Regions from separate parts of the Streptomyces liangshanensis genome, predicted to be linked through region 1. Evidence: riboswitches for the same ligand, from Rfam matches in the RefSeq annotation. Region 1 holds a riboswitch; each other region holds the start of a gene.

Region 1 (5,680 bases):
CCTCACCGAGAACGAGGCCGCCGCGATGGCCTTCATCCTCCTCTTCGCCGGGTTCGAGACCACCGTCAACCTCATCGGCAACGGGATGTACGCGCTGCTGCGCCACCCGGAGCAGCGCGCGCTGCTCCAGACGTCGCTGGACGCGGGGGAGAGCGGCCTGCTGGCGACCGGGATCGAGGAACTGCTGCGCTACGACGGGCCGGTGGAGCTCGCGACGTGGCGGTACGCCACCGAGCCGCTGACGCTCGGCGGGCAGGCGGTCGCGACCGGCGACCCCGTCCTGGTCGTCCTCGCGGCGGCCGACCGCGACCCCGCGCGGTTCGAGGACCCGGAACGGCTGGATCTCGCTCGGCGTGACAATCAGCATCTCGGTTACGGACACGGCATCCACTACTGCGTCGGCGCGCCGCTCGCCCGGCTGGAGGGACAGGCCGCGCTCGGCACGCTGTTGACGCGCCTGCCGGACGTGCGGCTTGCGGCGGATCCGGCCGATTTGCGCTGGCGCGGAGGGCTCATCATGCGTGGATTGCGCACACTTCCGGTGCAGTTCACGCCTTTGCCCGCCTGACGGACCGTCAGGAATGTGACTTTCACGTGATCTCCCCTGCATCGACTTGTGACAAGCGTTCGAGTCCGGCTACCTTCACCGACAGCTCAGCAGCCACACGCTGTAGTCGATTTCACGTGTGACGCCCCCTGCGTCGTACGGCACACGGAAGGCAACCGCATGTCCGCGAACGGCCGACACCGTCGCCCCCGCCAGGCGCCCGCCCTGATCGTCGCCGCGGGGGTGACCGGCTCCGCGATCGCCATCCCGCTGCTCGGCGCCACCTCCGCGAGCGCGGCGGACGCCTCCACCTGGGACCGCGTCGCCGACTGCGAGAGCGGGGGCGCGTGGAGCGCGGACCTCGGCAACGGGTACTTCGGCGGGGTCCAGATCTCCCAGGAGACCTGGGACGACTTCGGCGGCGGCAGCTACGCGACCCGCCCCGACCTCGCCAGCCGCTCCCAGCAGATAGCGGTCGCCGAGAAGATCCTCGACGCGCAGGGCCCGTCGGCCTGGGCCAGTTGCGCGCCCGTCGCGGGACTCGTGAAGGACACCGCGGAGCCCCTGGTCGACCCCGGGGCGGCCCCCGGGGCGGACGAGAGCTCCGCGACCCCCGAGGCGTCCACCGCGCCCTCAGGCGCGGACACGGACCGGGCCGAGGGCTCCGACACGACCCCGACCTCCCCCGGCAGCGCCACCCCGGACAGCAGCCCCTCCGCCGCGAAGCGCACGGACGGCGAACGGGACGGCCGGGACGGCCGGGACGGCGCGAAGGGCGACGGGGGCACCCCGAGCCCCTCCCGTTCCGCCACCCCCTCCACCGAGGCGACCACGGACACCGTGAAGGGCAAGCACCGCGGCGGCGCGGCCCCCGAGGACCCGGCGGCCTCCCCGGACCTGGCCGGCATCACGCCGGACAACTCGGGTGAAGAGCGCGAATCGGGCCGTCACGCCTCCCGGGGTGACGCACTGACACGTGACGCGGAGGCCGTGACGCCCGACGCCACCGCCACCCCCGACGGCGAGTACGTCGTACGCCCCGGTGACTGCCTGTGGCGCATCGCGGACGAGAACGGCGTCGACGGCGGCTGGCGCGCCCTCTACGACGCGAACAAGGACGCGCTCGGCACCGACCCCGACCTCATCCTGCCTGGCCAGACCGTCGATCTCGGCGTGAAGTAGCAGCAGTTGACGGCCCGCCCCCGAGGGGGGTTGGAGGCCCTATGTCCACTTCTGCGCAAGTGAGACAAGGGTCTCTTTGCCTCAACAGGGGACCTTTGGCCCACCGGTGGCGCTTTCTCCGCCCTCACCTGCGAAAACACGGTCGGCACACAGGGGAGTTCGGGCGATTTCTCCCCCATCGGCCACTTTGAACATCCGGTGGACCTGTGTCTACGGTCTGAACCGCTCGCACCGCGGGCCTCGTCGACCGTCACGCCGAATCCTGCCGTCGGTCGGGGGGAGTAATCGTCGCGTCAAGCGCCGAAGGCAGGAGCGGGGGACCCAAAGGTTAGGTGCCGGCCCCGGCCGTCGAGAGACGGCCGACGACCGGCTCGGGGTGAAGCCGCGTACAGCGAGGGCCGGGAGGCCCCGACGGACGCGGCCGGGCAACTCACTTGGCCCGAACCCGACAGCTGACCTCGTAGGCGTCGGTGAGGAGATAGCTTCATGCTGCGTTCCAAGGCCAAGCACCGCCGTCCGTCCAAGGTCGTCCGTTACGCCACGCTCGCCGGGGTGACCGGTGCCGCCGTCGCGGTCCCGCTGCTCGGCGCCACGTCCGCCTCCGCCGCCACCACCGCCGAGTGGGACCAGGTCGCCGCGTGCGAGTCCGGCGGCAACTGGGCCATCAACACCGGCAACGGCTTCTCCGGCGGGCTCCAGTTCACCCCGTCCACCTGGGCCGCGTACGGCGGCACCGCCTACGCGCCCAACGCCTACCAGGCCTCCAAGTCGCAGCAGATAGCCGTCGCCGAGAAGGTCCTCGCGGGCCAGGGCAAGGGTGCCTGGCCGACCTGTGGTGTGGGCCTTTCCAACGCCTCGAACGACTCCGCCCCGGCGGCCCCCTCGCAGCCGGCCCGCCAGTCCGCGCCGCGCCAGCAGCAGTCCGCGCCGCAGCAGCAGGCTCCCCAGCGGCAGGCGGCGCCCTCGGCGCGCACCTCCGAGCAGCACGCCTCGCGCGGTACGAGCCGCCCCACCACGATCAAGAAGGGTGACGGCGAGTACAAGGTCAAGCCCGGCGACAGCCTGTCGAAGATCGCCGCCGCCCACCACGTCAAGGGTGGCTGGAAGAAGCTGTTCGACCTGAACAAGGACATCGTCACCGACGCCGACGTGATCTACCCGGGCCAGCAGCTCCACCTGAGCTGAGCCCGCCCGCCCGGCCAGCCGACCCGAGAGGTGACGCCGGCCGCCCGGTGAGCGACCGCCTCCCGGTCCGCTCCCTCCGGGGCCACCCGTCCCCCTCGCGGCCCCACCCCCGTACCACCCCGGCCCCGCGCGTTCTTCCCCCGTACGCGCGCGGGCCGGGGTTCCCCCGTTCCGGCCACGCGACCGACCGCGTGGCCGGAACGGACCCCGCCGGTGCCGTTCGCCCGCGTGTCATCAGGATGACGTCTTCATTTCGTCCCAGCGGGCGGGCACCGGCCTGCCGACGGCCCGGGGCCGGTTAGGCTCGTGTCGCGGGACCGAGCGGCCCCGCGCCCAAAGCGTCACATCCCATGAAGGAGATGCTCGTGCCGTCCATCGACGTCGTCGTAGCCCGGGAAATCCTCGACTCCCGAGGCAACCCCACGGTCGAGGTCGAGGTCGGCCTCGACGACGGCAGCACCGGCCGTGCTGCTGTCCCCTCCGGTGCCTCCACCGGTGCGTTCGAGGCCCTTGAACTCCGCGACGGTGACCCCAACCGTTACCAGGGCAAGGGTGTCGAGAAGGCCGTCCTCGCCGTCATCGAGCAGATCGGCCCGGAGCTCGTCGGGTACGACGCCACCGAGCAGCGCCTCATCGACCAGGCGATGTTCGACCTGGACGCCACCCCGGACAAGTCGTCGCTCGGCGCGAACGCCATCCTCGGCGTCTCCCTCGCCGTCGCGCACGCCGCCTCCGAGGCCTCCGACCTGCCGCTCTTCCGCTACCTCGGCGGCCCGAACGCGCACCTGCTGCCCGTTCCGATGATGAACATCCTGAACGGCGGCTCGCACGCCGACTCCAACGTGGACATCCAGGAGTTCATGATCGCCCCGATCGGCGCGGAGTCCTTCTCCGAGGCCCTGCGCTGGGGCGCCGAGGTCTACCACACGCTCAAGCGCGTCCTGAAGGACAAGGGCCTGTCGACCGGCCTCGGCGACGAGGGCGGCTTCGCGCCCAACCTGGACTCCAACCGCGCCGCGCTCGACCTCATCCTCGAAGCGATCAAGGAAGCCGGTTACGTGCCCGGCCGCGACATCGCGCTCGCGCTCGACGTCGCCGCGTCCGAGTTCTACAAGGACGGCGTGTACGAGTTCGAGGGCAAGTCCCGCTCGGCCGCCGAGCTGACCGAGTACTACGAGGAGCTCGTCGCCTCCTACCCGCTGGTCTCCATCGAGGACCCGCTGTACGAGGACGACTGGGCCGGCTGGAAGGTCCTCACCGACAAGCTGGGCTCCAAGGTCCAGATCGTCGGCGACGACCTCTTCGTCACCAACCCCGAGCGCCTCGCCCGTGGCATCGAGGAGGGCTCCGCGAACGCCCTGCTCGTCAAGGTCAACCAGATCGGCTCGCTGACCGAGACGCTGGACGCCGTCGAGCTGGCCCAGCGCAGCGGCTTCAAGTGCATGATGTCCCACCGCTCCGGCGAGACCGAGGACGTCACCATCGCCGACCTCGCCGTCGCCACCAACTGCGGCCAGATCAAGACCGGCGCCCCCGCCCGCTCGGAGCGCGTGGCCAAGTACAACCAGCTGCTGCGCATCGAGGAGATCCTCGACGACGCCGCGGTGTACGCCGGCCGCAGCGCGTTCCCCCGCTTCAAGGGCTGACGACGCCGGTCGGCGGCCGCTGACCAGCCCGTCGTACGTACGTCCCCGTCCCCGGTCCCGTACCGTGTCCGGGGACGTACGTACGTGACAGGGGAGGCGGACCATGGCCGGGAACCGGGACCGGTTCTCCACCGCGACCAGGCTGCGGGTGCTCGGTGAGCAGACCGCGGCCCGTGTCTACCGCTCGCAGAACCGCCGCCAGGCCCGCCGCTCGCGGCTCACCGGCCGCGCGGCCTTCCTCGCCCTCGTGGTCTGCACGCTGGTCGTCGCGCTCGCGTACCCGATGCGGCAGTACGTGTCGCAGCAGAACGACATCGCCGACCAGGAGAAGCTGTCCCGCGAGGCACGGCAGCGGGTGGAGGAGCTGCGCGACGAGAAGGCACGTCTCCAGGACGACGCCTACATCGAGCGGCTGGCCCGTGAGCACCTCCACTACGTGATGCCCGGGGACACCGGCTACACCATGATCGACCCGGAGGCGGCGCGGCAGGAGCGCGAGGAGCAGGGCGCGGCCGACCGCCCCTGGTACTCCAACGTCCTGGACAGCGTGGACAACGCGGACCGCCCGGACACGTAACACCCGTACACCCACCGACCTCACGCATCACGCGGTTGAGCAGAACTAGGCAGGCATGGACACGCCCCCTCCGCAGACCGGACGCACCGAGCCCACCGAGGCGGACGTCGCGGCATTCAAGGAACAACTGGGCCGCCCGCCGCGCGGGCTCCGGGCCATCGCGCACCGCTGTCCCTGCGGACAGCCGGACGTGGTCGAGACCGCCCCGCGGCTGCCCGACGGCACGCCCTTCCCGACGACGTACTACCTGACCTGCCCGCGCGCGGCCTCGGCCATCGGCACGCTGGAGGCGAACGGCGTCATGAGGGAGATGTCCGAGCGCCTCGCGACCGACCCCGGGCTGGCGGCGGCGTACCGGAAGGCCCACGAGGACTACGTGGCCCGCCGGGACGCCATCGAGGTGCTGGAGGGCTTCCCGAGCGCCGGTGGCATGCCGGACCGGGTGAAGTGCCTGCACGTCCTGGTCGGCCACTCGCTGGCGGCGGGTCCCGGGGTGAACCCGCTGGGCGACGAGGCGCTGGCGATGCTGCCCGAGTGGTGGCG
Region 2 (5,680 bases), 650 kb from region 1:
GACGCCAGCGGCGCCACCACGGTGGGCTGGGCCGCGAGCCACGCCAGCGCCACGGTGCCGGCCTCGACACCACGCGCCCCGGCGACCCGGTCCAGCGACGCGAGCACGGCGCGGCCGCGCTCGGTCTCCAGGTGCTTGCCCGCCCCGGCCGCCCGGGGGCTGTCGACCGTGGTCCCGGGACGGTACTTGCCGGTGAGGAAGCCCGCCGCGAGCGAGGAGTACGGCACGGTGGACAGCCCGCGCCCGGCCACGAGGTCCTGGAGCGGGCCCTCGTAGGTGTCGCGGGAGACCAGGTTGTAGCGCGGCTGGAGGACCTCGTACCGGGCCAGGCCCTCACGCTCGGAGAAGTCCAGCGACGCGGTGAGCCGCTCGACGCTGAGGTTGGAGGCGGCTATCGCCCGTACCTTGCCGTCCCTCACCAACTGGTCCAGCGCGGTGATGATCTCCTCGACCGGCACCTCGGGGTCGTCGAAGTGCGTGTAGTAGAGGTCGATGTAGTCCGTACGCAGCCGGCGCAGCGATTCCTCGGCCGCGCCCTTGATGGTGGCCGCCCGCAGGCCCTTGAACCGCGGGTGCGAGCCGACCTTGGTCGCCACGACGACCTCGGAGCGGTTGCCGCGCGCGGCGATCCAGTCGCCGAGGACGGTCTCCGACTCGCCGCCCTGGTGGCCGGGTGCCCAGGAGGAGTACGTGTCGGCGGTGTCCACGAAGTTGCCGCCCACGGCGGCGTACGCGTCGAGGACGGCGAAGGACTGGGCCTCGTCGGAGGTCCAGCCGAAGACGTTGCCGCCGAGGGAGAGGGGGAAGACCCGGAGGTCGGAGGAGCCCAGGGCACGGAGATCTGTCATGAACTCCCCCAACGACGCGGTGGCCGGGGACTATTCCGCCGCCCCCGGCACACAGCGGTCGGTTACGGGTTGAGGCCCTTGCCCTGGAGCCAGGCCATCGGGTCGATGCCCGTGCCGCCCGGGGTGTGGACCTCCAGGTGCAGGTGCGGTCCCGTCACGTTGCCGGTCGCGCCGACGCGGCCGATGACCTCGCCGGTGGCGACCTTCTGGCCGGCGGTGACCGTCATCGAGGACTGGTGGCAGAACCACAGCTCCGTACCGTCGTCCAGCTCCAGCACCGTGCGGTAGCCGTACGAGCCGGACCAGCCGGCCGACTTGACCGTGCCGCTGTGGACGGCCTTGATCGGCGTACCGGTGGGGGCCGCGAAGTCGAGCCCGGTGTGGTAGCCGGAGGACCACATGGAGCCGGCCTGGCCGAAGGTGGAGGTGATCGTGTACGAGACGACGGGAAGGGTGTAGCTCTGGGCCAGCTTGGCCAGGCGCTCCTTCTCGGCCTTGGCGGCCGCCTTGGCCTTGGCCTCGGCCTCCGCCTTCTCCTTCGCTTCCTGGATCTTCTTCTCGGCCTCGGACTGCTGCTTCTTCGCGTCAGCGGCGGCCTTCTCGGCCGCCGCCGTCTGCGCGGCGAGCTTCGTCGTGGCGTCGGCCTCGGCCTGCTGCGCCTCGGCCTGCTGGAGGATCCGGGCCCGCAGCGCCTCGCCGGCGTCGGTGGCGCCCTGCTGGAAGTCGGCGGTGGTCATGCCCGCGGTGGTCAGCGGGTCCGTGGCGAGCGCGCTCGGCTTGGCCTCTTCCGTACCCAGGGATCCGACGCCCGGCAGCGACTTGGCGGCCGGAAGGTTGTCCGTGATGGCATCGGGCAGGGATATGGAGACGGCGGGCTTGTCCTGGGCGGTGGCGATGCCACCCGCGCCGACGGCGGCGAGGACGCCGACGCCGAGGACCGTGGAACTGCGGGCCAGTCCGCGCTGCTTGGCGACGCGGTGCCTGCCTCGTACGGGAGGAAGGACGGACTCCTCGGTGGGGTTCCACTCCCCCCAGGTGCGGTCCGCTTCGCCGCCGAAGGTCGGCGGTTCGAAGGTTTCCGTTTCGAAGGGGGCATCGAGGGCAGGCTTGTTGGACGCCACTGGGGCGCGCTCCTTTCCTTCCTTCTCGCCTACCGGGTTAGCTGACGGGTTCGGAGCAGGAAGGTCTCCTACGGGTGCTCTCGCGGCACAAGGCAGCAAGAAGCTCCCGATTCACCCCAATTGGTGGTTCCCCGGTTCCCTTGCGGGATTCGGCGCGTGCGGCACGGCGCCGTCCTGACGACGGCTGGGACGACCGCGCTGCGTTATCGAACGTTAATAGAGACATGGGCTTTATTCCAAGCTGTTCCGGATGATCGTTAACGAATCCGCAACGGACGTACCGGGACAGATCGAGGCGCAAGCGGGCGAGTTGATCGTCCCGGGAGGGTACTCGGGTGGCCAGAGGTTTCTGATGGGTTGTCAGGCGTTGTGCGGAGCGGTATGCCCCGATCACGGAGCGTGCGGGACGCGGGGTGGGCGGTACGGAACGGCGGCGCCCCCACCGGTGGCCCCGGCCCCCGCGACCCCCTTCCGCAACCCCTTTCCGGACCCCGCCGGCCCCGTCAGGGCACGACCGGCATCGTCCTGCGCCGTTCCGGCTGCCCCTGGGCGGGCCGGCTGACCGCCAGCAGCGCCATGTCGTCCGTGTTCCCGCCACCCGTGTGCACGCGTACGTCCCCGATGAGCGCGTCGAGCATCTCGTCGGGCCCCGGGAAGATCCGGCCGGACAGCCGCTCACGCGCGTCGTAGAAGACGCCCTTCGCGTTGCGCGCCTCGGACAGCCCGTCCGTGTAGAAGAGCAGCGTCGCCCCCGGCGGGAACGGCTCCTCGTCCGCGCGGTCCGGCCACGCCCCCAGCTCGCTCATCCCCAGCGGCAGGGCGTGGTCACCGGGCGCCAGCATCGCCACCGCGCCGTCCCCGTGGGTCAGCAGCGGCTCGGGGTGGCCGCGGTTGACCAGCCGTACCACCGCCTCACCGTTCGGGATCTCGGCCAGTACGGCGGTGGTGAAGCCCTCGAAGACGTCGACGCCGTCCCGGCGCGTCCCCTCCCGCGTCAGCGCGCGCTCCAAGCGCTGCGCGACGCCCTCCAGCGTGCCTTCCTGCTCGGCGGCCTCCCGGAACGCCCCGATGACCACCGCCACCGTCTCGACGGCCTCCAGGCCCTTCCCCCGTACGTCCCCGACCACCAGGCGCACCCCGTGCGGCGTGTCCTGCACGGCGAACAGGTCCCCGCCGATGAACGCGCCCTCCTGCGCCGCCTCGTACCGCGCGGCGATGTGCAGCCCGCCGATCCGGTCGGCGGGTCTGGGCAGCACGGCGCGCTGGGCCGTCTCGGCGATGATGCGGGCGGACGCGAGGCGCTCGCCGCTCAGGCGCACGACCCGGTTGATGCCGAGCGCGAGGACGGAGACGGTGAGCACGGTCAGCAGCTCGGTGATGGCGTCGGCGGTCCCGACCGTGCCGTCGACGAGGCGCAGCACCAGATCGGTGCAGAGCGCGGCGACGCCGGTGAGCAGGGTGCCCAGCGGCGTGAAGAACGGCGCGGCGACCAGGGCCGCGGAGCAGAAGAAGGGGGAGGCGGTGAAGCGGGTGGGGGTCGTGGAGTCGAAGATCACGCCGACGACGATCACGAACGCGGGCAGGTAGCGGACGATCCTGCGTCCGATACGGCCGGGCTCGGCGGTCACGCCCCGGTCGACGAAGCCGCCGTCCGGGATCCGGCCGCCGGCGGCCGCGACCGGAGTGCTGCCGGTCCCGCCCGAGGGGTCGAACCCGCCTTCGAAGCGGGTGCCGAAGCCGGTGGCGGGGCCGGGGGGCCGGGGCGTACCGGAGCCGGCTCCGCCCGCGCGGGCGGGGCCGGGCCCCGGGGCCGCGCCGTCGCTGCCCTTCCCCGGCCTTCTCGGCCCCGGCTTCCTCAGCTTCCCCACCTTGTGGTCTCCTGCCCGGTCCAGCTTCGGCTGCGGTCGGTACCGCGCTCACCCCAGGCTGGTCGCCACCGCGCCGGGCGGCGAGTCGCCATCGACCGAGTGGGCTACGGAACCGATCGCTCCACCACTGCCCCTTCACGGTACGCGGAGGTGCGGGTACGACGAAGGCCCGGATCCACTGGGGATCCGGGCCTTCCATCCTTCTGAGTAGCGGGGGCAGGATTTGAACCTACGACCTCTGGGTTATGAGCCCAGCGAGCTACCGAGCTGCTCCACCCCGCGTCGGTAAACCTGACTCTACGCCATCCGGACCAAGATCATTCCCATTTACGGCTCCCCGCCCACCGCACCGCGTCCCACGAACCGCCCGCACGGGCCCCTCCGGCCCTACGCCGCCTCGACCACATCGGCCCGCACCGCGGCGGCCCACTCCACGAGAAGCCGCTGGTAGCGCTCCTGCTCGGCGGCCGACAACGCGCCACCGGCCCGCGTCCAGAGGGCGCGGATCTCGACGTTGACCACAGCGGCGGAACGCACGGGAGTGCTGGCATCGGAGGATGCGGACGAGGCGAACGATGAAGCCGACATGGAGGTAAGGCTACGGGGGGCCACTGACAATCGGCAGAGCGTGTCCCCCCGAGCGCCTTCCGACACCCTCTAGTCTCCTACCGGTGATTGAAACCATCGTGTTCGACGTCGGCGAGACCCTCGTACGCGACGACCGGCAGTGGGCCTCCTGGGCCGACTGGCTGGGCGTCCCCCGACACACGATCTCCGCCCTGGTGGGTGTCATGACCGCGCAGAACAGCGACGCCGAAGACGCCCTGCGGCTGATCAAACCCGGCATGGACATCGGCGAGGCGTACCGCGCCAGGGAGACCGCGGGCCGCGGCGAACACCTCGACGAGTCGGACCTCTACCCGGACGTACGGCCCGCCCTCGCCGGCCTGCGGGCGCTCGGCGTCCGGGTCGTCCTCGCCGGGAACCAGACCGCCCGCGCCCTGGAACTGCTGCGCCGCCTGGACCTCCCGACCGACCTCGTCACCGGCTCGGGCGACTGGGACGCGGCCAAGCCGACCGAGGAGTTCTTCGCGCGTGTCGTGGAGGTGGCCGAGGCCCCGGCCGAGCGGACGCTGTACGTGGGCGACCATCCCGCGTACGACCTGTTCCCGGCCCGCGCGGCGGGCCTGCGCACGGCCCATCTGCGGCGCGGCCCGTGGGGCTACCGGTGGGCGGACGACCCGGACGTGGTCGCGGCGGCGGACTGGCGGGTCGACAACCTGACGCAGCTCGTCCCGATCGTGCGGACGGCGCGCGCGACGGGGTGAGGCCGGGGCGCCAGGGGGCCGCTCACCCCGCCGCGTACTCGTGTGCCTGACCGCCCTGCCACTCCACCCAGGCGGGATCGTCGAGGAGATCCCACGCGTCGGGCAGGCCGGCCAGGCGCAGGAACTCGACCAGATGGTCGTCCGAGTGCGCGAGCCCCATGATGCGCCCGCGGACGGTGACCCGCCGGCCGCCTGTCCCGGACGCCCGGTGTACGACGATCGGTGCGTCATTCATACGGCCAAGAGTGCGACGATCTCGCCCGGATCGCAGCATCGGACGGTCACTTCTTTGCCCGCCCCGGACCCCGCCCCCGGACAAACCCACCCCGACCACCCACCGGGCCGGCGCACGGCGTCCTGCGGGCGCGGACCTGCGGGCGACCACGACGGTGGGGAGGGCGGTGGGCCGTGTGGGACTCGAACCCACAACCAACGGATTAAAAGTCCGATGCTCTGCCAATTGAGCTAACGGCCCCACGGGCCGAAGACCCGGCGCGACCTCCCCGAACCGCCCG
Region 3 (5,680 bases), 3.9 Mb from region 1:
GCCAGCCGCTGCCCGGGCTGCTCGCCGAGAAGCTGCTCGCCCACAGCCCGCACCTGGACCGGGTGTTCTTCGGTAACAGCGGTACGGAAGCGGTCGAGACCGCGCTCAAGTTCGCGCGGTACGCCACCGGGCGCCCCAGGATCCTGTACTGCTCCCACGCCTTCCACGGGCTCACCACCGGCTCGCTGTCCGTCAACGGCGAGGACGGCTTCCGGGACGGCTTCGCGCCGCTGCTGCCCGACACGGCGATCGAGATGGGCGACCTCGACGCGCTGGAGCGCGAGCTGAAGCGCGGCGACGTGGCCGGGTTCGTCGTCGAACCCATCCAGGGCAAGGGCGTGTACGCGGCCCCGCCCGGCTTCCTCCGGGGCGCGCAGGAGCTGCTGCGCCGGTACAAGAGCCTGCTCATCGTGGACGAGGTGCAGACCGGCCTCGGCAGGACCGGCGACTTCTACGCGTACCAGCACGAGGACGGCGTCGAGCCCGACCTCATCTGTGTGGCCAAGGCGCTGTCCGGCGGGTACGTGCCCGTCGGCGCGACCCTCGGCCGGGACTGGATCTTCAAGAAGGTCTACTCGTCCATGGACCGGGTCCTCGTCCACTCGGCGAGCTTCGGCTCCAACGCGCAGGCCATGGCGGCGGGCCTGGCGGTCCTGTCGGTGATCGAGGACGAGCAGATCGTGGCCAACGCCCGGGCCACCGGCGACCTCCTCAGGACGCGGCTGTCCGCGCTCGTGGACCGCTACGAACTGCTCCACGACGTGCGCGGGCGCGGGCTGATGATCGGGATCGAGTTCGGCCGGCCCAGCTCGATCAAGCTGCGGGGACGCTGGACGATGCTCCAGGCCGCCCGCAAGGGTCTCTTCGCCCAGATGGTGGTCGTCCCGCTGCTCCAGAAGCACCGGATCCTCACGCAGGTCTCCGGCGACCACCTCGAAGTGATCAAGCTGATCCCGCCGCTGACCATCGGTGAACCGGAGGTCGAGCGCTTCGTGGATGCCTTCACCGCCGTCATGGACGACGCGCACGGGGGCGGCGGGCTCATGTGGGACTTCGGCAGGACGCTGGTGAAGCAGGCCGTCGCGAACCGGTAGGGGCCCGGACTCCGGCTGCTGCCTGGATGCTTTTGCCTCGGAGGCAAAAAAGTTGCCTCCGGGGCACGTTCCTGGCGCAATGGAGGCATGAACACGCCTGAGGGCGCGGCTCCCGGCCGGTCCGACGCGCCGCCGACCATCCTGCCGGAAGTGCTCCCCGATGTCGCCCCCCGCCTGCGCGAGCTGCGGCGCGACCGCCGCCTCACGCTGGAGACCGTCGCCGCGCGGGCGGGTCTGTCACCCGCCCACCTCTCCCGGCTGGAGACCGGCCGGCGCCAGCCCTCGCTGCCGATGCTGCTGGCCCTCGCCCGCATCTACGGTACGACGGTCTCCGACCTGCTCGGCGAGGCGCCCGCCGAACGCGATCCCGTCGTCCGCGCCGGACGCCAGGAACCGGTCGAGGCCGACGGCTGGACGTACCACCGCGCGGGCGGCTCGGGCCGGGCCATGCAGCCGCTGCGGGTCGTGGTGCCGTACGGCGCGCAGGGCGACCTCGTGCGCGTGCACCCCGGGGAGGAGTGGCTGTACGTCCTCGGCGGGCGGCTGCGGCTCGGCCTCGGGGACGCGGTGCACGTCCTCGGCCCCGGGGACAGCGCGCACTTCGACTCGCTCACCCCGCACCGCCTCGCCGCCGCCGACCCCGGCGGGACCGAGCTGCTGTTCGTCCACACCCTGCTCCAGAGCCCCACCGCCGATCTCCACTGACGGCCTTCGAGAAAGGTTCGACACCATGCCGGAGAACAATGTGCCGCAGAACAAGAGGAACTGGACGCTGCCCCGAGGGCTGGTCATCCGCCTCTTCGCCTACCTGATCGCCGGACACCTCTTCGCCGGCTTCCTCTACCTGCTGTTCAGCGTCGGGTCCTAGGACGCGTCGAGCAGGCCCTCGCGCAGCCGCTCCCGCGTCTCCGGGGCGAGTCCGAGGCCCTCGGACAGGTAGCGGTCGGTGGAGCCCCAGGTGGTCGTGATCGTGTCGAAGGCCGCCTCCAGGTACGCGGCGCGCGCGTCGAAGAGCGGGCCGAGCAGCTCCATCACCTCCGCGGACATCCCGGCGGGTGAGGTGTCACTGCGGCGGACCTTGTAACGGCGGCTCGGCTCGTTCGACTTGAGGTAGTCCTCCTCGATCGCGTCGCGCTCCACACCGACCGCGAGCAGCGACACCGCGACCGACAGGCCCGCGCGGTCCTTGCCCGCCGCGCAGTGCATCAGCGCGGGCACGTTGTTGTCGGCGAGCGCGTGCAGGACCCTGCTGTGCTCGGCCGTACGCTCCCGGATGATCGTGCGGTACGAATCGACCATCCGGGCCGCCGCCTTCCCGTCGGCGAGGAGCGACCGCAGCTGGCCGAGGTCGCCGTCCCGCACCATCCGCCAGAACTCGGCGCCGTCCGCCGGGTCGGTCAGCGGGATGTTCACGTTCCGTACCCCGGGCAGCTCGACGTCCTCCCCGTCGAGACGCACATCGGCCGCGTTGCGGAAGTCGAAGACGGTGTGCAGACCCAGCGACGTGAGGAAGGCGGCGTCGGCCGGGGTGGCCCCCGCGAGGTGCCCGCTGCGGTAGAGCCGCCCGTACCGCACCTTCCTGCCGTCCGTGGTCGGCAGCCCGCCCACGTCGCGGAAGTTGCGTACGCCGGTCAGCTCCGGCTCGACCGGCGGCACGTGCGGCAGATTCTGGGTCACGGGCTGCTCCTCCGTGTCTGCCGTCGGCGCGGCTCGCCGACGATGTCGACTGCGACCTTACGACATGGCCGCCCGGGCAATTGATCGCATCTGTCCGTATTGAGGGATTGCAACCAACCTGCCCCGGTCAAGGGGGAGATGGGCTCCTATCCGTGAGCAGGATCATATCCGTGACGGTGCGTGGCGGTCAGCGGAAACGGAATTACGACGTCAGAAGGAAAGCGAAGATCGCATATCCACGCAGGGTGACCGGAAAGGCCGGAAGATATCGGAGCGTGCACGGGAGAGGGGAGCCGGCGGCTTGTACCGGCCGTCCGCGGCGGCTTACGTTCACCCTCAATCCGAGCGGAACGCCTAATCCTGCCGCCGCCCGGAATTCGCACCCACCCACCATCCACGCGTGGCAGGAGCGGGGGACCCAGGTAGTACGCCGTTCCGTTTCCGCGGACGGCTAGGGGTGAAGTCGCGGAGCAACCGCGACCGGGCATCTCCAGCCCGAACCCGACAGCTCACCTCGTAGGCGCCGGAGAGGAATTCACCATGCCCGCGAAGGGTAAGCACCGCCGTCCCAAGAAGAACCCGATCACCCGAGGATTTGTCCTGGCCGGGACGGGCGGAGCCGCGGTCGTGCTTCCGCTCGTCGGCGCCACCGGGGCCAACGCCGCACCGGCCGCCGCCGGATCCGTCACCGCGTCCGCCGCCCAGGCCGCCCCCGTGTCCCTCGTCCGGGCCGCCGGGACCTCCGGCGCCTCCGGGACCGCCGCGACCTACTCCGTCGTCCCCGGCGACTCCCTGGCGAAGATCTCCAGGAAGAAAAAGATCGCGGGAGGCTGGAAGAAGCTCTACGCGGACAACAAGCGCGCCGTCGGCTCCGACCCGTCGCTGATCCACCCCGGCCTCAAGCTGACCCTCCGCACCCAGGCCCGCGCGGACGACCGCGCCGAGGCCCCCACCACGGCCTCCCGCTCCGCCGAGCGCACCGCGCCCAAGAAGGAGGCCGCGCCCGCGGCGAAGGCCGCCCCGGTCGCCGAGAAGGCGTCCTCCGCCTTCACGCTGCCGGTCGACGGCATCGCCATCGGCACGCCGTACCACGCCTCGGGCAGCAACTGGTCCAGCGGCTACCACACCGGTGTGGACTTCCTGGCGCCCTCGGGCACCGTGGTGAAGGCCGTCGGCGCGGGCACCGTCGTGACCGCCGGTGACGGCGGCTCGTACGGCAACCAGGTGGTCGTCCGGCACGCGGACGGCATGTACTCGCAGTACGCCCACCTGTCCTCGATCGCCGTCTCCGCCGGACAGACCGTCAGCGAGGGCCAGCAGCTGGGGCTCTCCGGCGCCACCGGCAACGTGACCGGCCCGCACCTGCACTTCGAGATCCGCACCGGTCCCGACTACGGCTCGGACGTCGACCCGCTGGCCTTCCTGCGGGACCAGGGCGTCACCGTCTGATCCCCTCCGGGTTCCTTCCGCCCCGCTCCGGTGATTCCCTTTCACCGGAGCGGGGCTATTCCCGTTTGGGCCAAACTTGACCGATGGGGTATCTCACCCCGCGTCAACCACTTCTTACGGTCGCGTAGGTCACATCCCCGGGTGAATCATGTCCTCCTGTGGGAGACGATTCGAGAACAAGAAGACGTGGCACATTCGGGTCGTACGCAGCGCTCGGTGACAGTTTCACGGAGGGCGTGGGGGATCCGGGACCGGACGGGACCTATGTGGGCTGGGCGGACCGGCTGGCCGTTCTGCTCGCCGACCAACTCCCCGCCGCGGGCGGGCCGGAAAAGGACGCGGACACCGTCCACGGCGATTTCAGGTACGCGAATCTCGCGATACGGGGCCGGCTGCTCGACCACATCGTCGCGGAACAGATTCCGCGGGCCCGTGAACTCGCCCCGGACCTGGTGACCTTCTGCGCGGGCGGCAACGACATCATCCGGCCGGGCTCCGACCCCGACGACGTGGCCGAGCGCTTCGAGCGGGCCGTCGCCGACCTGACCGGCGCGGTCGGCACGGTCATGGTGACCACCGGCTTCGACACCCGGAACGTACCGGTGCTGCGGCATCTGCGCGGCAAGATCGCCACCTACACCGCGCACGTCAGGTCCATCGCCGACCGGTACGACTGCCCCGTCCTCGACCTGTGGTCGCTCAGGTCCGTCCAGGACCGGCGGGCCTGGGACAGCGACCGCCTCCACCTCTCGCCCGAGGGCCACACCCGGGTCGCGCTGCGCGCCGGGCAGGTGCTCGGCCTGGACGTGCCCGCCGACCCGGACCAGCCGTGGCCGCCGCAGCCGCCGCGTGGCACGTTCGAGGTGCGGCGCGACGACATCCACTGGGCCAGGGAGCACCTCGTGCCGTGGATCGGGCGGCGGCTGCGCGGCGAGTCGTCCGGTGATCATGTGGCGGCCAAGCGTCCGGACCTGCTGCCGCTCAAGTGCTGAACGGCCGGGATCCGCTCCAGGACGCCGCCCGCGAACACGTCGTACAACGGCAGCGTCTCCAGGTGCACATAGCCGATGTGGCAGTCGCACACGGCGAGCGGACAGCCCCGGGGGCCGAGGGCCGCGCGGTACGAACCGTCGTACAGGTTGCCCAGTTCGGCGCGGACGAAGTGGCAGCGCCGTACCGTACCGTCGCCGTCCACGGAGATCACCGACTCGCCCGTGCGGCACGGCAGTCCGGCCGAGCGGTGCGGATGGCGGCTGTACGGGAACAGCGCGTCCAGCTCCGTCCAGCGGGCGGCCTCGTCGTCGCCGTACGTGTGCCCCTCGGCCGCGTTGATCCAGAGGTAGACGTGCTCCGGCAGCTCCGCCCGGAGCCGGCGCGCGTGCTCCAGGTGCTCGGGCAGGCCGACGACACCGACGCTGAACCGCACGCCGAGGGCCGCCAGGTCGTGGCACTTGGCGAGG
Region 4 (5,680 bases), 2.0 Mb from region 1:
TTCCTCGGCACCCCCATCGACGACACAGCGGTCAACGACGTCATCGCGCAGTTCCTCCACCTCGAGTACGCGGCGCCCGACCAGGACATCTGCCTCTACCTCAACTCCCCCGGCGGCTCGGTCAGCGCCATGACCGCCATCTACGACACGATGCGGACGGTCATGTGCGACGTGCAGACGACGTGCCTGGGCCAGGCGGCCTCCACGGCGGCCGTCCTGCTCGCGGCCGGCACGCCCGGCAAGCGGATGGCACTGCCGGGCGCGCGGGTCGTCCTCCAGCAGCCGAGCGTCGACGAACCCGTCCGGGGCCAGCCGTCCGACCTGATGATCCAGGCCGGGGAACTGCTGCGGACGCGCGACCTGCTCGGGTCGCTGCTGGCGGAGCACACCGGGCAGAGCGCCGAGCGGGTACGGGACGACCTGGAGCGGGACACGATCTTCGACGCCGCCGGCGCGCGGGCGTACGGCCTGGTCGACCACGTGGTGGGGACGCGCAAGACCTCGGCCGGCCTCGTCGGCCCGGCGGGCCGGCGGTGACCCGCGCGTGCTGCCGCCCGAACTGCCGCCCCTGCCCGCACTGACCCGCGCCGAAGGCGAGTTCGTCGACGCCTTCCTGTCCGTGGTGGATCTGCTCGGGCGGATCAACCCGGCGCGCGAGAACGACACGTACAGCGCGTTGCGCGCCGCCCAGGCGCTCCCCGCGCGCGCCGTGGAGCTGCGGGACGCCCTGACGAAGATGCACGCCAGGGGCGAGACGGAGGTGCACGCCGCGACCCTGGCGCGGGCGTTGCGGGTGCTCGACGGGGAGCGCCGCGCGGGACGCGTCACCATGCCGCCCGGGGAACCGGCTTGACGGAGCGTTCCCGTACGGGCGTGCGCCTACGGAAACGCCTCCCCCGTTCGGCGTAGGAGCCGACTGGACACCACCGGGGACGTGAGTTGCGCAAAGTGACCATACGCGCAACGAGAGGTGACACTCCGTCGCAGGTGCGACCCTCGTCGGGCCCCCGTCGTCCGGACCAAAACCCTCGCGTGCACCCGTATGGGTCAGACGTGATGAGATTCACATATCGTCGTTTCGCCTCGGAAATCTCTCCGATCCGCGTCAAGATCCCTGGGACGACAAGCCCCCGCCAACCGCGGCGGGGCGGTCCGGGCGGACGCCGAGTCCTGCCGCCGATCCGGATGCCTGGTCGACACGAGTGGATCGGCAGGAGTGGAGGACCCGAGCAGTACGGGCCGGCCCGCACAGGGTCGTCCCTCGGGGTGAAGCCGCTGACGCGGCCGGGCAACTTCGCCAGCCCGAACCCGACAGGTCATCCTTCACAGGCGGCTGACGAAGGGTTGCGCATGACTGCGCAGACACATGTCCCGTCCGTGTTCTCCCGGGCGGGGGCCGTCTCGGCCCTCACGCTCGCCGCGGTCGGCGGTTCGCTGCTGGTCCCGGGCGCCGCGTCCGAGGCCCAGGCCGTGCCGCACGCGGCGACGGCGCTCCAGGTGGCCGCTTCCAAGAAGGGATCGCCGTACAAGTACGGGGCGTCGGGGCCACGCCGCTTCGACTGCTCGGGGCTGACGGTCTATTCGTACAAGAAGGCGGGCAAGAAGCTGCCTCGTACCGCCCAGCAGCAGTACAACAAGACGCGCCACATCTCGGCGGCCGGCCGGAAGAAGGGGGATCTGGTGTTCTTCCACTCGGGGAGCAGCGTCTACCACGTCGGGATCTACGCGGGCGGCGGCAAGATCTGGCACTCGCCGAAGAGCGGGGACGTGGTGCGGCTGGAGCGCATCTGGTCCAGGAGCGTCTGGTACGGCCGGGTCGGCTGACGGGGCCCGGGCGGGCGGACGGAGCGCGGTCCCGGGACGGTGCGGGGGCGGGGACAGGGCCCTCGGAGCCGTCTGATGTCTCGGAGTCTTCGGGGTTACCGGAGTTGCCGGAGCCGTCGGAGTTCTGGGAGTCGTGAGAGCTGTCGGGACGGTGTGCTCAGCTCTGCACCGGCACCGTCCAGGGCAGCGCGATCCAGACCGTCTTCCCGCCTTCCTCCGTGGGGGTCACGCTCACCCGTCCGCCGCACTCGGCGGTCAGTGAGCGGATGATGACCATGCCGCGGCCGTTGTCCTGCTGCACCGCGGCGGGCAGCCGCCGCGGCCACCTCGGGTGGCTGTCGGTGACGCCGACCCGCAACCGCTCGTCGCGCTCCAGCCGTACGTCCACGGTGAACGTCGGGGACCGGCCGAAGGTGTGCTGGACGGCGTTGGTCGCGAGCTCCGAGACGATCAGCCGGACCGTGTCCGCCAGATCGGCCTCGCCGGGCAGCCCCCATTCCGTGAGAAGGTCCGCGACGAATCTTCGGGCCGCGGGGACCGAGGCCGCATCACTCGGCAGGGTGACGGATGCTTCCTGATGGTCTGCCATGGCGACGCTGTCCCTTTCCCGCCGGGCCGGACTTCGGCACAGAACTGATGCTGCGCCGGCGGCTCGGACTGTGCTTCGCGCCAGAGTGCCACTTATCGTGCCGTTCAGGGGGCTGATCCACCGAGATATGTGGAATTCTGTCGCTCGAAGCGGTGAACTCTGCTACGTCAGAACGTATTTGAGGGCTCTTGTCCGGGGTTCCGGTGCTATCGGCCCACCGGGGCCGCGGTGGCGATGATCGTTCCCACCGCCGCGTCGAGCTGACGGTCCGTCAGGTCGGCGCGGGCGGTGAGCCTGATGCGCGAGACACCGTCGGTCACGGACGGCGGACGAAAGCATCCCACGGCCAGGCCCGCCGCGCGGCAGTCGGCCGCCCAGCGGACGGCGGCCTCCGCCGAGGCCGCCCGGACCGACACCACGGCGGCGTCCGGGCGCACGGCGCTCAACCCGGCCCCGGTGAGCCGCTCGTACAGCGTCAGCGCGACCTCCCGGGCCCGCGCCGCCCGCCCGGGCTCGCGGCGCAGCAGCCGCAGGCTCTCGCGCGCCCCGCCGACGGCGGCCGGCGCGAGTCCGGTGTCGAAGATGAACGTGCGCGCGGCGTTGACCAGGTGCTCGATGACCCGGGCCGGCCCGAGGACGGCGCCGCCCTGGCTGCCCAGCGACTTGGAGAGGGTGACCGTGGCCACGACGCCGCCGGCTCCCGCGATCCCCGCGGCGGCCGGCGCCCCGCGCCCGCCGTCGCCGAGCACGCCGAGGCCGTGCGCGTCGTCGACGACCAGGGCCGCGCCCCGGGTACGGCAGACCTCGGCCAGCTCGTCCAGCGGCGCGGCGTCGCCGTCCACCGAGAACACCCCGTCGGTGACGACGAGGGCCCGGCGTCCCGGGTGCGCGTCGAGCGTCTCGCGTACGGCCGCGGGGTCGGCGTGCGGGACGACGAGCGTCTCGGCGCGCGCGAGGCGGCAACCGTCGATGATCGAGGCGTGGTTGCCCGCGTCGGACACGATCAGCGAGCCGGGGGCGGTCAGCGCGGTGAGGGCGGCGAGGTTGGCCGCGTAGCCGGACGACAGGACGAGCGCGGCCTCGAAGCCGCAGAACCCGGCCAGTTCGGCTTCCAGTTCGGCGTGGAGCGTGGTGCTGCCCGTGACCAGGCGGGACCCGGTGGCGCCGGCGCCCCAGCGCAGCGCCGCGTCCGCCGCGGCGGCGGTGACCGCGGGGTGGCGGGCGAGGCCGAGGTAGTCGTTGCTCGCGAGGTCGACCAGGGGCGAGTCGGCCGCGCGGGGGCGGAGCGTACGGACCAGACCCGCGCGCTCGCGGCGGCGGGCCTCGGCGCCGGTCCAGCCGAACGGATCCGCGGGCGCCCCGGAGGCATGACCGGCCGCCGGGCGGGCAGAGTCGTCCGGTGCGGGCAGCCGTCCGGGACGGGAGCGCGGGTCCTGGCGGTCCTCCCGCGCGTGCTCGTGGTCCTGACGCGGGTCCTGGAGATCCTGCGGGTCCTGGCGGTCCTGCTGCACGGGAAGGGTCCTTTTGTAGGCTGCGCACAGACCCTAACCGGCACCGGATCGGGTCAGGATGTGGCCATACACACACTTCGATCCGGTGGTGTTGTCGGGTTCCTCCCTGGCATCGGAGCCTCGCGGTGAGCGAGGATCAACGCCATGGATCTGCTGAAGACGCTGGTGGAGAAGGGCCTGCGGCGTGAGCTGCCGACCCGCGAAGAGGCCCTCGCCGTACTGGCGACCTCCGACGACGAGCTGCTCGACGTGGTGGCCGCGGCGGGGAAGGTGCGCCGCCAGTGGTTCGGGCGGCGGGTGAAGCTGAACTATCTGGTCAACCTCAAGTCCGGGCTCTGCCCCGAGGACTGCTCGTACTGCTCGCAGCGGCTCGGGTCGACGGCGGAGATCCTCAAGTACACCTGGCTCAAGCCCGACGAGGCGTCGAAGGCGGCGGCCGCGGGCGTGGCCGGCGGGGCGAAGCGGGTCTGTCTGGTGGCGAGCGGCCGGGGGCCGACGGACCGCGACGTCGAGCGGGTCTCGGGCACCATCAAGGCGATCAAGGAACAGAACGAGGGCGTCGAGGTGTGCGCGTGCCTCGGGCTCCTCTCGGACGGCCAGGCCGAGCGGCTGCGGGCGGCGGGGGCCGACGCGTACAACCACAACCTCAACACGTCCGAGGGCACGTACGGGGACATCACCACGACGCACACCTACGCGGACCGCGTGGACACGGTGAACAGGGCCCACGCGGCGGGCCTCTCGGCCTGCTCCGGGCTGATCGCGGGCATGGGCGAGAGCGACGAGGACCTGGTCGACGTCGTCTTCTCGCTGCGCGCGCTCGACCCGGACTCGGTGCCGGTGAACTTCCTGATCCCCTTCGAGGGAACGCCGTTGGCGAAGGAGTGGAACCTCACCCCGCAGCGCTGCCTGCGGATCCTCGCCATGACCCGGTTCGTCTGCCCGGACGTGGAGGTACGGCTGGCCGGCGGGCGTGAGGTGCATCTGCGCACGATGCAGCCGCTCGCGCTGCACCTGGTCAACTCGATCTTCCTCGGCGACTACCTCACGAGTGAGGGCCAGGAGGGCAAGGCGGACCTGGACATGATCGCCGACGCCGGGTTCGAGGTGGAGGGCGCGGGCACCACGACGCTGCCGGAGCACCGGAGCGGCGCGGCCTGCGCGCCGTGCGGCGGGGCGGACGGCGGCGAGGGCGCGGGCGCCTGCGCTGGCGCGGTCCCGACGGCGCGGGCCGACGTGGCTCCCGCCGACGCGGTGCGGACGGATCTGGTGGCCGTGCGGCGCCGGGGCGCGGGTACGGACATCGCCCCGAATGCCTGAGACCGCGCTGCCCCCGCTCACCCCCCGGGACCTGCTCGACCTGGACCGCGCCCATGTCTGGCATCCGTACGGCCCCATGCCGGGCCGTACGGAACCGCTGGTCGTGGAGTCTGCGTCGGGGGTACGGCTCCGGCTGGCCGAACCCGCCCACGGGCAGCTTGAGTTGGTCGACGGGATGTCGTCCTGGTGGTCGGCGATCCATGGGTACAACCACCCCGTCCTCAACGACGCGGCCCACGCGCAGCTGGACCGGATGAGCCATGTGATGTTCGGCGGTCTCACCCACGAACCCGCCGTACGGCTCGCGGCCAAACTGGTCGAGATCACGCCGGAGCCGCTGCGGCACGTCTTCCTCGCCGACTCCGGTTCGGTGTCGGTCGAGGTGGCGCTGAAGATGTGCCTCCAGTACTGGCGGTCGGTGGGCCGGCCCGGCAAG

The links. Region 1 has a riboswitch for cyclic di-AMP ahead of HA039_RS21155 (LysM peptidoglycan-binding domain-containing protein). Riboswitches for the same ligand answer to the same signal wherever they lie in the genome.
Region 2: another riboswitch for cyclic di-AMP. It lies ahead of HA039_RS18275 (M23 family metallopeptidase); the one in region 1 lies ahead of HA039_RS21155 (LysM peptidoglycan-binding domain-containing protein).
Region 3: another riboswitch for cyclic di-AMP. It lies ahead of HA039_RS04250 (M23 family metallopeptidase); the one in region 1 lies ahead of HA039_RS21155 (LysM peptidoglycan-binding domain-containing protein).
Region 4: another riboswitch for cyclic di-AMP. It lies ahead of HA039_RS29995 (C40 family peptidase); the one in region 1 lies ahead of HA039_RS21155 (LysM peptidoglycan-binding domain-containing protein).

The regions. Positions count from the first base shown of each region.
Region 1 is NZ_CP050177.1:4,878,868-4,884,547, forward strand. It holds gene HA039_RS21145 (cytochrome P450 family protein) at 1-568, shown strand, start outside; gene HA039_RS21150 (LysM peptidoglycan-binding domain-containing protein) at 728-1,729, shown strand; cyclic di-AMP (ydaO/yuaA leader) riboswitch at 2,018-2,211, shown strand; gene HA039_RS21155 (LysM peptidoglycan-binding domain-containing protein) at 2,216-2,914, shown strand; gene eno (phosphopyruvate hydratase) at 3,274-4,560, shown strand; gene HA039_RS21165 (FtsB family cell division protein) at 4,664-5,137, shown strand; gene HA039_RS21170 (DUF501 domain-containing protein) at 5,193-5,680, shown strand, end outside.
Region 2 is NZ_CP050177.1:4,224,838-4,230,517, reverse strand. It holds gene HA039_RS18280 (aldo/keto reductase) at 1-848, opposite strand, end outside; gene HA039_RS18275 (M23 family metallopeptidase) at 911-1,969, opposite strand; cyclic di-AMP (ydaO/yuaA leader) riboswitch at 1,981-2,134, opposite strand; gene HA039_RS18270 (PP2C family protein-serine/threonine phosphatase) at 2,473-3,627, opposite strand; tRNA gene HA039_RS18265 (tRNA-Met) at 4,046-4,119, opposite strand; gene HA039_RS18260 (hypothetical protein) at 4,225-4,425, opposite strand; gene HA039_RS18255 (HAD family hydrolase) at 4,512-5,165, shown strand; gene HA039_RS18250 (hypothetical protein) at 5,188-5,400, opposite strand; tRNA gene HA039_RS18245 (tRNA-Lys) at 5,568-5,640, opposite strand.
Region 3 is NZ_CP050177.1:964,298-969,977, reverse strand. It holds gene HA039_RS04270 (aspartate aminotransferase family protein) at 1-1,094, shown strand, start outside; gene HA039_RS04265 (helix-turn-helix domain-containing protein) at 1,182-1,799, shown strand; gene HA039_RS04260 (DUF6126 family protein) at 1,825-1,962, shown strand; gene HA039_RS04255 (tyrosine-protein phosphatase) at 1,959-2,771, opposite strand; cyclic di-AMP (ydaO/yuaA leader) riboswitch at 3,146-3,309, shown strand; gene HA039_RS04250 (M23 family metallopeptidase) at 3,312-4,220, shown strand; gene HA039_RS04245 (SGNH/GDSL hydrolase family protein) at 4,379-5,212, shown strand; gene HA039_RS04240 (STM4011 family radical SAM protein) at 5,167-5,680, opposite strand, start outside.
Region 4 is NZ_CP050177.1:6,893,830-6,899,509, reverse strand. It holds gene HA039_RS30005 (ATP-dependent Clp protease proteolytic subunit) at 1-537, shown strand, start outside; gene HA039_RS30000 (hypothetical protein) at 545-853, shown strand; cyclic di-AMP (ydaO/yuaA leader) riboswitch at 1,165-1,347, shown strand; gene HA039_RS29995 (C40 family peptidase) at 1,351-1,824, shown strand; gene HA039_RS29990 (ATP-binding protein) at 1,982-2,413, opposite strand; gene HA039_RS29985 (8-amino-7-oxononanoate synthase) at 2,620-3,822, opposite strand; gene bioB (biotin synthase BioB) at 4,069-5,244, shown strand; gene HA039_RS29975 (adenosylmethionine--8-amino-7-oxononanoate transaminase) at 5,237-5,680, shown strand, end outside.